DNA from 3 places in the Gracilibacillus sp. JCM 18966 genome. Region 2 is predicted to be linked to each of the others. Evidence: riboswitches for the same ligand, from Rfam matches in the RefSeq annotation. Region 2 holds a riboswitch; each other region holds the start of a gene.
What was found. Region 2 has a riboswitch for S-adenosylmethionine ahead of ACZ5N5_RS02930 (bifunctional homocysteine S-methyltransferase/methylenetetrahydrofolate reductase). Riboswitches for the same ligand answer to the same signal wherever they lie in the genome.
Positions count from the first base shown of each region.

Region 1: linked by a shared signal. The riboswitch ahead of ACZ5N5_RS00960 (5-methyltetrahydropteroyltriglutamate--homocysteine S-methyltransferase) and the one ahead of ACZ5N5_RS02930 (bifunctional homocysteine S-methyltransferase/methylenetetrahydrofolate reductase) in region 2 are both predicted to bind S-adenosylmethionine.
Region 3: linked by a shared signal. The riboswitch ahead of ACZ5N5_RS01220 (acetyl-CoA C-acyltransferase) and the one ahead of ACZ5N5_RS02930 (bifunctional homocysteine S-methyltransferase/methylenetetrahydrofolate reductase) in region 2 are both predicted to bind S-adenosylmethionine.

Region 1 is NZ_AP043883.1:219,764-224,011, forward strand. Features, by position in the region: gene ACZ5N5_RS00955 (methyl-accepting chemotaxis protein) at 1-1,143, shown strand, start outside; gene ACZ5N5_RS00960 (5-methyltetrahydropteroyltriglutamate--homocysteine S-methyltransferase) at 1,331-2,434, opposite strand; SAM riboswitch class I at 2,544-2,644, opposite strand; gene ACZ5N5_RS00965 (response regulator transcription factor) at 2,811-3,491, shown strand; gene ACZ5N5_RS00970 (HAMP domain-containing sensor histidine kinase) at 3,488-4,248, shown strand, end outside.
Region 2 is NZ_AP043883.1:652,706-656,953, reverse strand. Features, by position in the region: gene ACZ5N5_RS02930 (bifunctional homocysteine S-methyltransferase/methylenetetrahydrofolate reductase) at 1-1,814, opposite strand, end outside; SAM riboswitch class I at 1,960-2,066, opposite strand; gene ACZ5N5_RS02925 (nitroreductase family protein) at 2,235-2,804, shown strand; gene ACZ5N5_RS02920 (bifunctional metallophosphatase/5'-nucleotidase) at 3,115-4,248, shown strand, end outside.
Region 3 is NZ_AP043883.1:272,502-276,749, forward strand. Features, by position in the region: gene ACZ5N5_RS01205 (GHMP family kinase ATP-binding protein) at 1-577, opposite strand, end outside; gene ACZ5N5_RS01210 (VOC family protein) at 591-1,001, opposite strand; gene ACZ5N5_RS01215 (MFS transporter) at 1,071-2,255, opposite strand; SAM riboswitch class I at 2,459-2,571, shown strand; gene ACZ5N5_RS01220 (acetyl-CoA C-acyltransferase) at 2,650-3,801, shown strand; gene ACZ5N5_RS01225 (acetoacetate--CoA ligase) at 3,817-4,248, shown strand, end outside.

The sequences.
Region 1 (4,248 bases), 430 kb from region 2:
TTTTATACTGGATACTCGTTAGGGATCGTTGTGATTGCTTACAACTTTATTAGAATGGACCCTTCTAATACAGAAATGATGCAGATTTTTCAATATACGGTCCTTATCCAATTGTTAATTCTTCTTATTTTTCATTTTGTGATCAAGATGGCTAATGGACAAATGGAGCAGCTTACCGAGTTATTGCAAACTTCTCAGCAACACAACAACTCCAAGCAAGAGCAGAATCAACTCATTGAAAGCTCCATTTCGACTATCTTAGAAAAAATTACCACCATTAACACACAATTACAAGAAAATGTGTACGCACAAAATGAACTAAATACGACCATTCAAGAAATATCGCAAGGCAGTCAAACACAGGCGGAACAGATTTCGAACATATCAGACGCTACCAATGACACACGTCAAAATATTGATATCGTACATCAAACATCCCAGAGCTTATATGAGGATTCGAACAAAGCAAGTAGTTTAGCCGCTACCGGAAAAGAAAAGATGGATACATTAAATCACCATAACGAAACATTAGAGAAAACGATTGGTCAGCTAAGTCGCACCTTTGCCGAACTAACCGAAAAGATTAAAGAAACGAATCAATTTGCAGACAACATTAAAGAAATTACCGAACAAACGAACCTACTAGCATTAAATGCCTCTATTGAAGCAGCACGTGCTGGAGAAGCTGGAAAAGGCTTTGCTGTCGTAGCGGATGAGATTCGTAAGCTTGCTGATTTAACGGGAGAAACAACGGAGAAAATTACCGGGAACCTCGCTTCCTTGAACCAGTCGAATAATTCAGCCGTAAACCAAATGGATGAAAGCATGCTTAATTTTGTTAATGGAATGGAAATATCGAACGAGGTTACTGGTTATTTCGAGGATCTCACATCAACGATTGAAACATTAAACAGTGCCTTACAAAACTTCACCATGCTTGCCGAGGATGTTCAGCAGCAATCTAATGGCGTAGAATCATCCACCAATGATCTAGCAGCGATTATTCAACAATCATCTGCTAGCTTAGAAGAAATGAGTGCAACGATTACGATCCTGACAGAAAGTAATCAAGAAATTGCCAAACTATTAAGCGAAACCGTAGAGGACACTAACTCATTACGTACAAATATCGGAACCTTGTAATAAACCATAAAATTACTTCCTACCTAGTTTAAATATTAGTAAAACTCGCATTCGCTCGTCTTTTAGCGAATGCGTTAGCTTTTCTTATACGTTGGACTTCAAAATTTTCGCTTCGTTGCTATAAATTTTAAGCTTTCCTAACGTATTTAAAAAACATCGCCCCTTTGGCTGGAGCGATGTTTTTTCTTTATCCCCAGATTTCTTTGGAGATATCTACAATATATTTTAATTTATTCCATTGTTGTTCTTCAGACAGCTCATTTCCATGGTGAGTGGAGGCAAAGCCACATTGTGGGCTAAGGCAAATTTGGTCAAGTGGTACAAATTCGGATGCCTCTTGAATTCTTCTTTTAATCTCTTCTTTATCCTCAAGCTCTCCATTTTTAGAAGTAAATACCCCTATAACAACCTTTGCCCCATTTCTCGGAATATGCTTTAATGCTTGGAAATCTCCGGAACGCTCATCATCATATTCAAGGAAAAATCCATCAACCTTTTCCTTGGCAAATAAAGTAGGAGCGATCAAATCATAGCTTCCCGAAAATGCCCAATCAGATCGGTAATTCCCACGACATAGATGTGTCGTAATTTGCATATCTTCAGGCTTCACCTCAAGCACACCATTTACTACCTTTAATGCAAGATCAATCAGGGATTGTCTATCTTGATCTGATTCAGCAAATGGTAGATTCGGAGACGATAAACCAGCAATATAAACATCGTCAAATTGTAAATATCTGATACCTACATCATAAAATGCTTTCACAGCATCCTGATATACCTTAATAATATCTTCTGCAAACTCGTCCCAGCTTGCATAGTACTCTTCTCCAATAATTCCAGTATTGAAGAACTGGTTAGGACTTGGAATGGTGAACTTCGGTACGGCTCTTCCGTCGATTTGTTTGATTAGGAATTTAGCATCCTCAATAAATGGGTGGTTTTCATTCCAAGAAACCTTGCCTGTTAAACGCACATTATACGCATCGGTTACTTGGTTAGCAAATTGATAGCCTTGCTCTGGCACATAGCCCTCTACCCCATTGATGTATTCCATAAAATCCGTATGCCACCATAGTCTCTGGAATTCCCCATCAGTTACAGCTGTTAAACCTACTTCAATCTGCTTATCGACGATTCTTTTCACTTCAGATCTTTGAATCTCTTTTAACTCGTCATAGGGAAGATTTCCTTTTCGGTATTTGGCGATTGCCTCATGTAAGGATGCTGGTCTTAATAAACTACCAACATGGTCGGCGCGAAATGGTGCTGTTTTTGTAATAGTTGTCATTTTTCTACCTCTCTCCATATGTATTTTAGAATCCCGAATCTTATCCTTCCAACGCGCAAAAAACCTCTTCTTAAAAATAAGAAGAGGTTTATACTTTTACTCACTGCTCTTCTTATCTTCTAGCGATCGCTACTGGAATTAGCACAGTACTTGGAATAGTCTGTTGCTGAGGCTTCAAAGGGCCAGTCCCTCCACCTCTCTGGATAAGAATCGTTATTTAATTGATATTATCAATGCTAACTTACCCTTTGGAAAAAGTCAACATTTTTTATGGAAATTTCTATTTTTGATTAAACCGATGAAAATACTAAGGTTATGAAAAAGGATGGGCAGATATTTTTCCATATGCTATATTAAAGAATAAGGTGGTGAACACATGACGGAGATCTTAATTGTAGAAGATGAAGAAAAATTAGCACGAGTGTTAGAGCTCGAATTACAATATGAGGATTATCAAACAACGATTGCTCCTGACGGAAGAATAGCATTAGAACTATTGCAACAAAATAAATATGCACTAGTACTACTAGACATTATGCTTCCAAGTATGAGTGGATTGGAAGTACTTCGACGATTCCGAAAAATAGACCCATCTACCCCTGTTATTCTTTTAACCGCAAAGGATGAAGTGCATGACAAGGTATCAGGACTTGACCTTGGAGCAAATGATTATATTACCAAACCATTTCAATTAGAGGAACTTTTAGCAAGAATCCGTGCACAATTACGAAATCAAAAGCCTCGATCCACTTCCTTCGTCAGTATCGATGATTTAACAGTTGATAAAAATTCGAGAGATGTAAAACGCGGGGATTCCTTTATCGAGTTAACTCGAAGAGAATTCGACCTTCTCTGTTTTTTAGTCGAAAATAAAAACCAAGTATTTAGCCGTGATCAGTTGTTAGACAAGGTATGGGGATTTGATTATGTTGGCGACACGAATGTCGTAGATGTTTATATTCGATATTTACGAAATAAAATCGATAAGCCTTTCGATAAAAACACGATTCATACAGTCCGAGGCGTAGGCTATACGGTAAAGGATTCTGCGCTATGACATTACGAACGAAAATACAAATTTTCTTATCTGCTTTAATGATTGTATTTATTTTGCTGTTAAATGGATCTGTCTATTTTCTTTACCAGAATAGGATGAGTGAGAATGAAATCGATCGTGTCAAAAGCGATGCCATTCAAATTATGGAGGCACTTGCCAAGCAGGATAAGATTGCAGCCGACACGAATACAAAGGAACTACTGCAGGCGTTTCTTCCAGCCAATGGATTGATTCGGATTTTTAGAGAAGATGGGGAATTTCTCAACCGAACAACAGCAGACGGTAAATTCTTTGACTGGCCCTATCACTATACAACCAAAGAAGAGATCACGTTAAGTAAAGATAAAAATGGCAACAGTTATGTGCAAGTCGCCACACCGATTATTTGGAATGATGGCTCTGTCGTAACACTTCAAGTAAGTGAAGCATTGTATTCGATGGATGATACCTTAAGCACACTTCAATTCGTTTTATTTGTTGCATCCTTTTTCATGCTGATTCCTGCGATTATTGCAGGCATTGTGCTCGCTCGATATATCACGATTCCTATTAAAAAGTTAACGAATGAAATGAAAAACAATCCGAAAAACGGAAGATGGGAAAAGCTTACGAATCTCCATTCCACAAAGGATGAACTCGGAGAAATGCAACTCTCCTATAATAAGATGATTGATCGCATTTACGAAAATATCGAAAAACAAGAGCGATTTGTTTCAGATGCTTCTCATGAATTAAAAACACCACTCTCTGTGATCAC
Region 2 (4,248 bases):
TGGACATAATCGGTTAATTCAACAGTAATTTCGTAATTCATAAAAGGTGTGATGAGATAAATACCGTTGAAATAGGAAATAGCTGTATCAATTAATTCCTTCGCGATTTCTATTCCTTCACGGATCGCATCTGCTCGATTAGATCGGGCTTGCATTCTTGCCCTTACTTCATCAGACAGCTTCATCCCTGGAACTTCATGGTGTAAAAATTCAGCATTTTTATAGGAAACGAGTGGCATGATTCCGATAAAAATAGGTGCTTCTATATGCTTGGTTTCCCGAGCAAGTGCAATGATTTTTTCGTGACTAAAAATTGGTTGTGTTAAAAAATAATCTGCACCGTGCTCGATTTTTTTGTGCATTCTTTTCACAGCCTTTTCTAAGTTTGCGACATTTGGATTGAAGGCTGCAGCTACTTGAAAGGAGGTATTCTCTCTTAAGGAAGCACCAGAGAAGGATAACCCTTGATTACACTGCTTGATTAATCGTGTTAATTCAAAAGAAGTTACGTCAAATACGGATGAGGCACCAGGAAATCCACCAATTCTTGTAGGATCACCCGTTATTGCTAAAATCTCATGGAAGCCCAGTGTATGTAACCCCATTAGGTGTGCTTGCAGGCCGATTAGGTTGCGATCTCTACATGTGAGGTGGATAAGTGGTGTAACATTTAGATGGAGTTGTTTCATTTTGACAGCCATCGCTAAATTACTGATTCGCGGTGTAGCAAGTGAATTATCCGCTAAAGTAATCGCATCCACACCTGCATCTTCCAGCGCTTTCGCCCCTTTAATAAACTCATCAATTTCTAGATGCTTTGGTGCATCTAATTCAACAATAACGGTATGCTGTTTCTTAGCTTTATCCACCAATGTCGGATTCGACTGGACAGTTTGGGAAGAAGGGAGTGTGATCAGTCCTTCTTTCACCTGGACGGTTTTGTCTAAAATAGGTGTTAGTCCCTCAATACCATCCTTTAAGGCCCTAATATGCTCTGGGGTCGTTCCACAGCACCCTCCGATAAGACGTACTCCTTGATCTCGGAATTCCTTTGCACATCGTTTGAAATAATCTGTTTGCTTGCTGTAAACAAGCTTGCCGTTTTCATATGCTGGTAGACTAGCATTTGGAAATGCTGATAAGTGTGCTCGCTCAGGTAATGGTACGGCTTCTAGTGACTCAATCATATGGTGTGGACCTAAACGACAATTAACCCCAACGACATCTGCACCAAGTACTTCTAGCTGTGTTAATACATCAGCTAAGGACATACCGTTTTCTAAAATACCAGGCTCATGCATCGATACATTTGTAATAATAGGGAGGTCTGTTTCTTTTCTTGCAATTTCTAGAACAGCGGTTAATTCGTCGATGTCATAATAAGTTTCTAATAGGATGCCATCTACACCTTCTAATAGAAGGCTAAATAATTGTTCCTTGAAGCTCCTTATGATGTCTTTTTTGGATGTGACTAGCTTTTGAATTCCTCGAATTCCACCAATCGTCCCAAGTACAAATGTTTCATTTTTTGCTGCTTGTTTAGCTAATTGGACAGCACGTGTATTTATTTGGTGTACTTTCTCCTCCAAGCCAAATCTTGCTAGCTTAATATAATTGGCTCCATACGTATTGGTTTGGATGATATCTGCCCCAGCGTCAATATAGGATTGATGAACTTGGAGGACCTCTTCTGGTTTTGATAGATTATATGCTTCAAAGCATTGATCAACCCCATGTGCGTAAAGTAAAGTACCTATCGCACCATCTGCTATGAGGATATTTTCTTTGAGAGCTTGTAGGAGTGATGATGTCATTCTTTCACCTCTTTTCTTTTCATAATCATTTATAAAAAACAAGCAATCTCCACTATAATTGCTGTTTTTTGAACAAAAGGCCCAGAAAAACAAAAAAGTCTTCATCCCTTGAAAGATGAAGACTCTATATAAATAGATCTCACGTTCCTCATCTTTCAAGCGTTGTTGCGCTTGCTGGAATTAGCACCTTGTCTAATAAAGACGGTTGCTGAGGTATCACAGGGCCAGTCCCTCCACCTCTCTTGATAAGAGTAAAGCTTTATGAAGTTTTGTTGTCATTATATTACATTATAAGTAAAATACTTTCAAGTCATTTTTAATAAAAAATTGAATTTTTTTCCTAGATTGTTATTCACCTTGTTTGATAACAAGAATGATGGTATAATTGAAAATGATTCTCATTAAAAAGGAGATTAGATGATGGCAAGTTTAAAAAATCTTATAAAAGAGCGACGCTCCATTTCAAACTATAAAGAAAATCCTGTTTCTAAGGAACTAATGAAAGATTTATTAAGTATAGCTGTCTGGGTGCCCAATCATAAAATGACTGAGCCGTGGCGTTTTGTATTTATAACAGGCGAATCAAAGAAAAAATTAGCAGAAATCAATCGAGAGGTAGCGAAAGAAAAAGCAAAGAATGCCTCTGGTGAGGAGCTAGAGCAGATAGGCGAAAATGGCTACCAAAAGATCATGAACGTTCCATTTATCATTATGGTTATTAATACGCTTCATCCTCAAGAAAAACTGAGAGAAGAAGATTATGCTTCGGCTAGCTGTCTTATTCAAAATTTCAGTTTGTTAGCTTGGGAGGAAGGATTAAGTGTTTTTTGGAAAACTGGTAAATTGTCGTTTTGTGAGGAGACAGCTGCACTTATCGACTTGAAGGATGATGAACGAGTAGTTGGCTTACTTCAAGTCGGCTATCCAGCGAAACAAGTTAACCCTATTCCTAGAATAAATGTGAATGATAGAATAACAGAATTAGACTAATAATCTTTGATGAAAAAGCTAAACTAAACGACTTGGCGTAAAGCCAAGTTTTTTTATTTCTGTTATAATTCATCACTTTCTAAGCAAAAAAAGTGCCGATGAAGCGATATCATCGGCAACCAAGAAAAAGGGGCTATCATTTTGTGAGAAAGCAATCCTTGCAGCATTGCTCAATTTGGAACATCTTTAATATATCAAATGAATGAAAAGCTAGTGTTAAATGTAAGTTAAGAAAGTGTAAACTTTTTCCTTTCGTCCCAATTTATTCGGTATAATAGGGATCAACAATTGCTGAAGAAGGAGAAAGAAAATGACATCCATATCTATTTGTGTAACGAGTGATATCCATGGTTATATTTATCCTACCAATTACCGAGAAGAAGTAGAGAAAAATATGGGACTAGCTAAGATAGCTTCCCTAATCGATAGAATAAGGTCAGAAAAAGTAGTAATTCTCGTCGATAATGGAGATTTCATTCAAGGGAGCCCATTTACTTATTATTTTGCAGCATATAAAGAAGCGAAAAGAAGCCCTTTAATAAAAATAGGAAATAGTTTACATTATGACATGGCGATTTTCGGAAATCATGAATTTAATTACGGGATAGAGTATCTCAAAAATGTAGTAAATAAAACAAATTACCCATGGTTAGCTGCTAATATATTAGACAAACACACAGGAGAACCTTTTTTTGGTACCCCATATGTAACAAAAGAAATTAATGGTATAAAAATAACCTTCTTAGGCATTACCACTCATTTTATACCACATTGGGAGGACCCAACACATATTCGCGATTTAGTCTTTGAAGATGCTTGTGAGGCTGCGCATAAATGGGTGAAAAAGGTTAGAGAAGAAGAAAGGCCAGATCTACTCGTTGTAAGCTACCATGGAGGGGTAGAAAGAGACCCGGAAACAGGGGAAGCGACAGAAGCCTTAACCGGTGAAAATCAAGCGTATCAAATGTGTGAAGAAATAACAGGTATCGATTTATTAATAACCGGCCATCAGCATCGATTTTTAACAACAACAATTAATGGGGTTCCAATCATTCAAACAGGCAGTAATGGGAAAGCTTTAGGAGAAATTGAGCTTGCCTTTAATAATAAAAAAGAGGTTACAAGTATTAAACCAAAGCTTCATTATGTGAAAGACGATACTCGATCAAATCAACCGACTATTGCGCTAATCGAGGAAGAAGAGAAGCTCGTACAGGAATGGCTGGATCAGCCAATAACGGAAGTGAAAGGTGATATGGAAATAAAAGACCCGTTTCAAGCAAGGATAGAGGAGCACCCGTTTATTGAATATATCAATACATTGCAAATGAAAGTAGCAGATGTTGACATATCATGCACGGCCCTTTTTCACAATCAATCACCCGGGTTTCCCAAGCATGTTACGATGCGAGACATAGTTTCAAATTATGTATATCCAAATACA
Region 3 (4,248 bases), 380 kb from region 2:
TTAACTGATGATTTCCCATTTTACAATCAACAGTCAAGAGATGCCCTTTCCTACTTAATAAATTCGCTGATTGATCAAGAATCCCATTTTTTAGCCCGATATAGCTCGTTTCTACATCATGACTATAGTAAACGAGGTCCTCCTTTTTTACCTTCAATTGATTCACATGACATAGTGCCAATAAATAGGCGGTAGTTACAGCAGCGGAGGAACTTAATCCTCCAATTGGTAGCCTGCCACTAATTACGGCACGAAAACCTGTCGTTAATTTCTGATCCTTGCTTAAGGCAAGCACTGCACCTCGTGCATAATTTCCCCAAGAGCCTGGTAGCATTTCCGGGACACGATCAATATGGAAATACTCTTCATCAGGAAAATCAGCACTTTGAATCCGAACATAACCATCATCACTTGCAGAAAAAACCATCTCTACATTTTCATCTAAAGCGAGTCCTGTCACGATACCGCCTTGATGATCCACATGTGCACCTAATGGACATATCCTTAATGGGGAAAGAACAGCGCTTAATGTGTCATCTCCATATACATCCTTATATAACTGTATTAACTCATGCATTTTTTATCCCTCTTTACTTTCCTTTGAGATGTGGAGAATCTGGCATTAGTTGCATGAATTCAATCCTATTCCCATCAGGATCTGTTGCCCAGCACTGGTAATTGTGATCGACACCTTTTGTAGGCTCCACATCTAATGGCCAGCCTTTCTTGTTCAAGTGATCCGCTATCTGTTGAATATCCTCCACCTCTAAGCATAGATGATGATAACCAGCAGCATTTTCTGGTTGAAGAGTGCCATCCTTCCCATGGTAGAAAAGCTCGATAAATTGCCGTTCACTAATTTTAAGATAGACAATCCAAGGTTCATCCTGTTCATTATGGAGTTCAAACGCTTTTTCCAGTCCTAGTACATCACAATAAAAGCTTAACGATCTTTCCATATCCCGCACAAAATAAGCTGTATGACCAATTCCCTTTATCACCATAGATTCCTCCTCTATTTTTAGCTAAATCGTATCATAACTGTCTTCATGACGCCATTGCTTTTTGCTTTAATGGGGACGACTAACAAATCTTAATCGTACTAGCAAGCCTAAATAGATGGCCATCGATGAGAAAATAGAAAATGCTGCAGTTAAATAAATATAATCATAATAAAATAAGAAAGCGATTTGTCCGAATACAATGGCGCCAATACCTACACCAAGATCAAAAAACGAGAAAAAAGTAGCATTTGCCATCCCTTTTCGATTGGTGCTTGCTTTATCAATCGCCCACGCTTGTAATGCTGGTTGAACGGTACCAAAGCCTAATCCATAAAGTGCTGCAGCTAAAAACAGGATGAAGGAATTGGGTAACCAAAATAACAATAGCATGGCGATAAGAATCAAGGAGGTTCCCGGTAGGAAAACGACGATATGTCCATAACGATCATATAATCTACCAGCGAAGGCTCTAGTAATCATTAAGAAAAGTGCATAAATAAGAAAGTAGACCTCAATGCCAGCAATACCCTCCTGCTCTGTATATAAAGGTAGATAAGAAGCAATCCCTCCAAATGCGGTTGTAATAAAAAATAATAGAATCGATGGCTGTAGGGCTGTCTTTTCAAAAAGATCAAATCTAGCTTTTTTTATCTTCTCACGGGATTCTACTTTTTTATATGTAATCTGAGTAGAGAGAATAAAGGCAATGATTCCAAGACTTGACGCGATTAAAAACAACACCGTAAAGGAGGTGACTCCATATAGGGACAGACCAAGAGCTGGACCGATAGCCAGTGCAATGTTACCAGATAAACCGAAATAGCCCATCCCTTCTCCTCTTCGCTTCTGTGGAATGAGATCTGTTGCAATAGTGCCAGTAGCTGTTGTCGAATAGCCCCAACCGATTCCTTGAACACAACGAATAAAAAATAACAGGATAACACTAGAAATAAAAGCAAATGAACCAACAGATAGAACAAATATCCCTAAGCCTAGCATGTACACAAATTTTCTCCCTACGGATTCTAGGGAATGCCCTGCATTCGGACGAAATAACAATGCTGAAAAGGTAAACACACCAGTAATAATTCCAATCATTTGATCATTTCCACCAAGGTGCTGCACAAATAAAGGAATGGTTGGTAGTGTCATCTGAAAGCCTAAAAATATAAAAAAATTTGCCATACAAATGAGGGCAAAATCCTTCGTCCATATTTTTTCTTTTTTTACTTCCTTTTCTAGAAGTTGCATTTATCTTACTCCTTTTTTTCGATACTCGAAATATATTTCTATTGTACAACAGATAGGTGGAAGTTAAAAACGAAAGGGCTTGCAAAAAAATCCCTGATAATTCCCTTAATTAACCATTGACATACCTAGCATCAAATGCTAAAGTTAAGCATATTAAAAATCTAATATTAAAGTAATTCACTCGGAATTATATACAAAATAACGTCTTATCAAGAGAGGTGGAGGGACTGGCCCTTAGAAGCCTCGGCAACCATTAAGTGGTATTTACTTAATACAGGTGCCAATTCCATCTAAGCTATGCTTAGAAAGATAAGAGAGCGGATCATGATGACCAAAGTCTCTCTATCTTTTATAGAGGGACTTTTTTTATTTCACTTAAAAGGAGTTAAAGACAATGGGGACTATTCTTCTCGACGGAAACCGAACACCTTTTGGAAAATGGAAGGGTGGATTGGCAAACTATTCAGCAACAGAATTAGGAGCTTCTGCCTTACATGCCTTAATTCAAAAAAATACAGAAGCACACCATCCAGATGGCGTCATTCTAGCACAAGTAATCCAAGCAGGAGCGGGGCAGAATCCCGCAAGGCAGGTTGCTTATCAAGCTGGCATCGATATTTCGACTCCAGCTATTACCTTAAATAATGTCTGTTTGGGGGGGCTTGCTTCGATTGCAGATGCTTCCAGAAGAATTCTGTTAAATGAAGGAGATTATTATGTGGTAGGTGGATTTGATTCGATGACAAATGCTCCTCATACCATTCCCGTTAGACTCGGTACAGGAATTGGGAACACGGAGTTAACAGACAGCCTATTACATGACGGTTTATGGTGTGCGCTAAGTGACCAGTCGATGGGTGTATTAACAGAGAAGCACAATCAAATCTATCAAATTAACCGCCAAGAGCAAGATGAATATGCTTTTCTATCTCAACAAAGAGCAGCTAGAGCTCAAACAGACAAATTGTTTCAAGCAGAAATTGCACCGATTGAGAATGTCTTAGCGAAAGATGAAGGCATCCGTGAGAATACTAGTCTTGAAAAGTTAGCGAGCCTCTCTTCTGCTTTTACGAAGAATGGAACGATTACAGCAGGCAATGCCTCCCAAATGACAGATGGGGCAAGCTTTGGAATCATCACCTCGGAGCAAAAGGCAAAAGAACTAGGGCAACAGCCACTTGCTAAAGTCATGGATTGGACAGAAATAGCAGGGCCTGACACGAGCTTACAAACAAAGCCAGCAAAAGCAATTGAGCAATTGCTCCAAAAAAACGATCTAACAATAGATGATATTGATTTGTTCGAAATCAATGAAGCATTTGCTAGTGTCGTGATTGCAAGCTGTCGTGAACTAAACATCGATTACAGTAAAGTGAATGTCAACGGTGGTGCTATCGCTATTGGACATCCACTAGGTGGCACTGGTCTTCGTCTCGTATTAACCCTTGCCCATGAATTAAAAAGACGTGGAGGTGGGCTTGGTATTGCTTCCCTTTGTGGTGGTGGTGGCCAAGGTGGCGCTATTTTAATAGAAGTATCCAATTAGAAAGGAGATTTTTTCATGAGTACCCGTTTGTTAAATCAATCCCCTTATTTGTGGGAACCAACAGAAGAACAAATCCAAGCTTCACATATACAAGCATTTGCCAAATTTTGTGGGCAGTCTCTTTTTCCTTATGATCGTTTCCATCGCTGGTCGATTTCCCATATCGGCGATTTTTGGTCCCATGTTTGGGATTATGCAAAAGTGATTGGAAATAAAGGAGAAACCATTTACACCCCTGCTGAGTCGATGGCAGACGCCACCTTCTTCTCAGAAGCGACACTTAACTTTACCGAAAATCTATTACGTGGACCGGATGAAAGAAAAGCTGTTTATGAGGCAAATGAGACTGGTGTCACACGTTCTGTCACAATGGGAGAGCTACGAACACTCGTCGCGAAAGCACAGAGAGGTTTAATCGATTTAGGTGTTCAAAAAGGAGATCGTGTC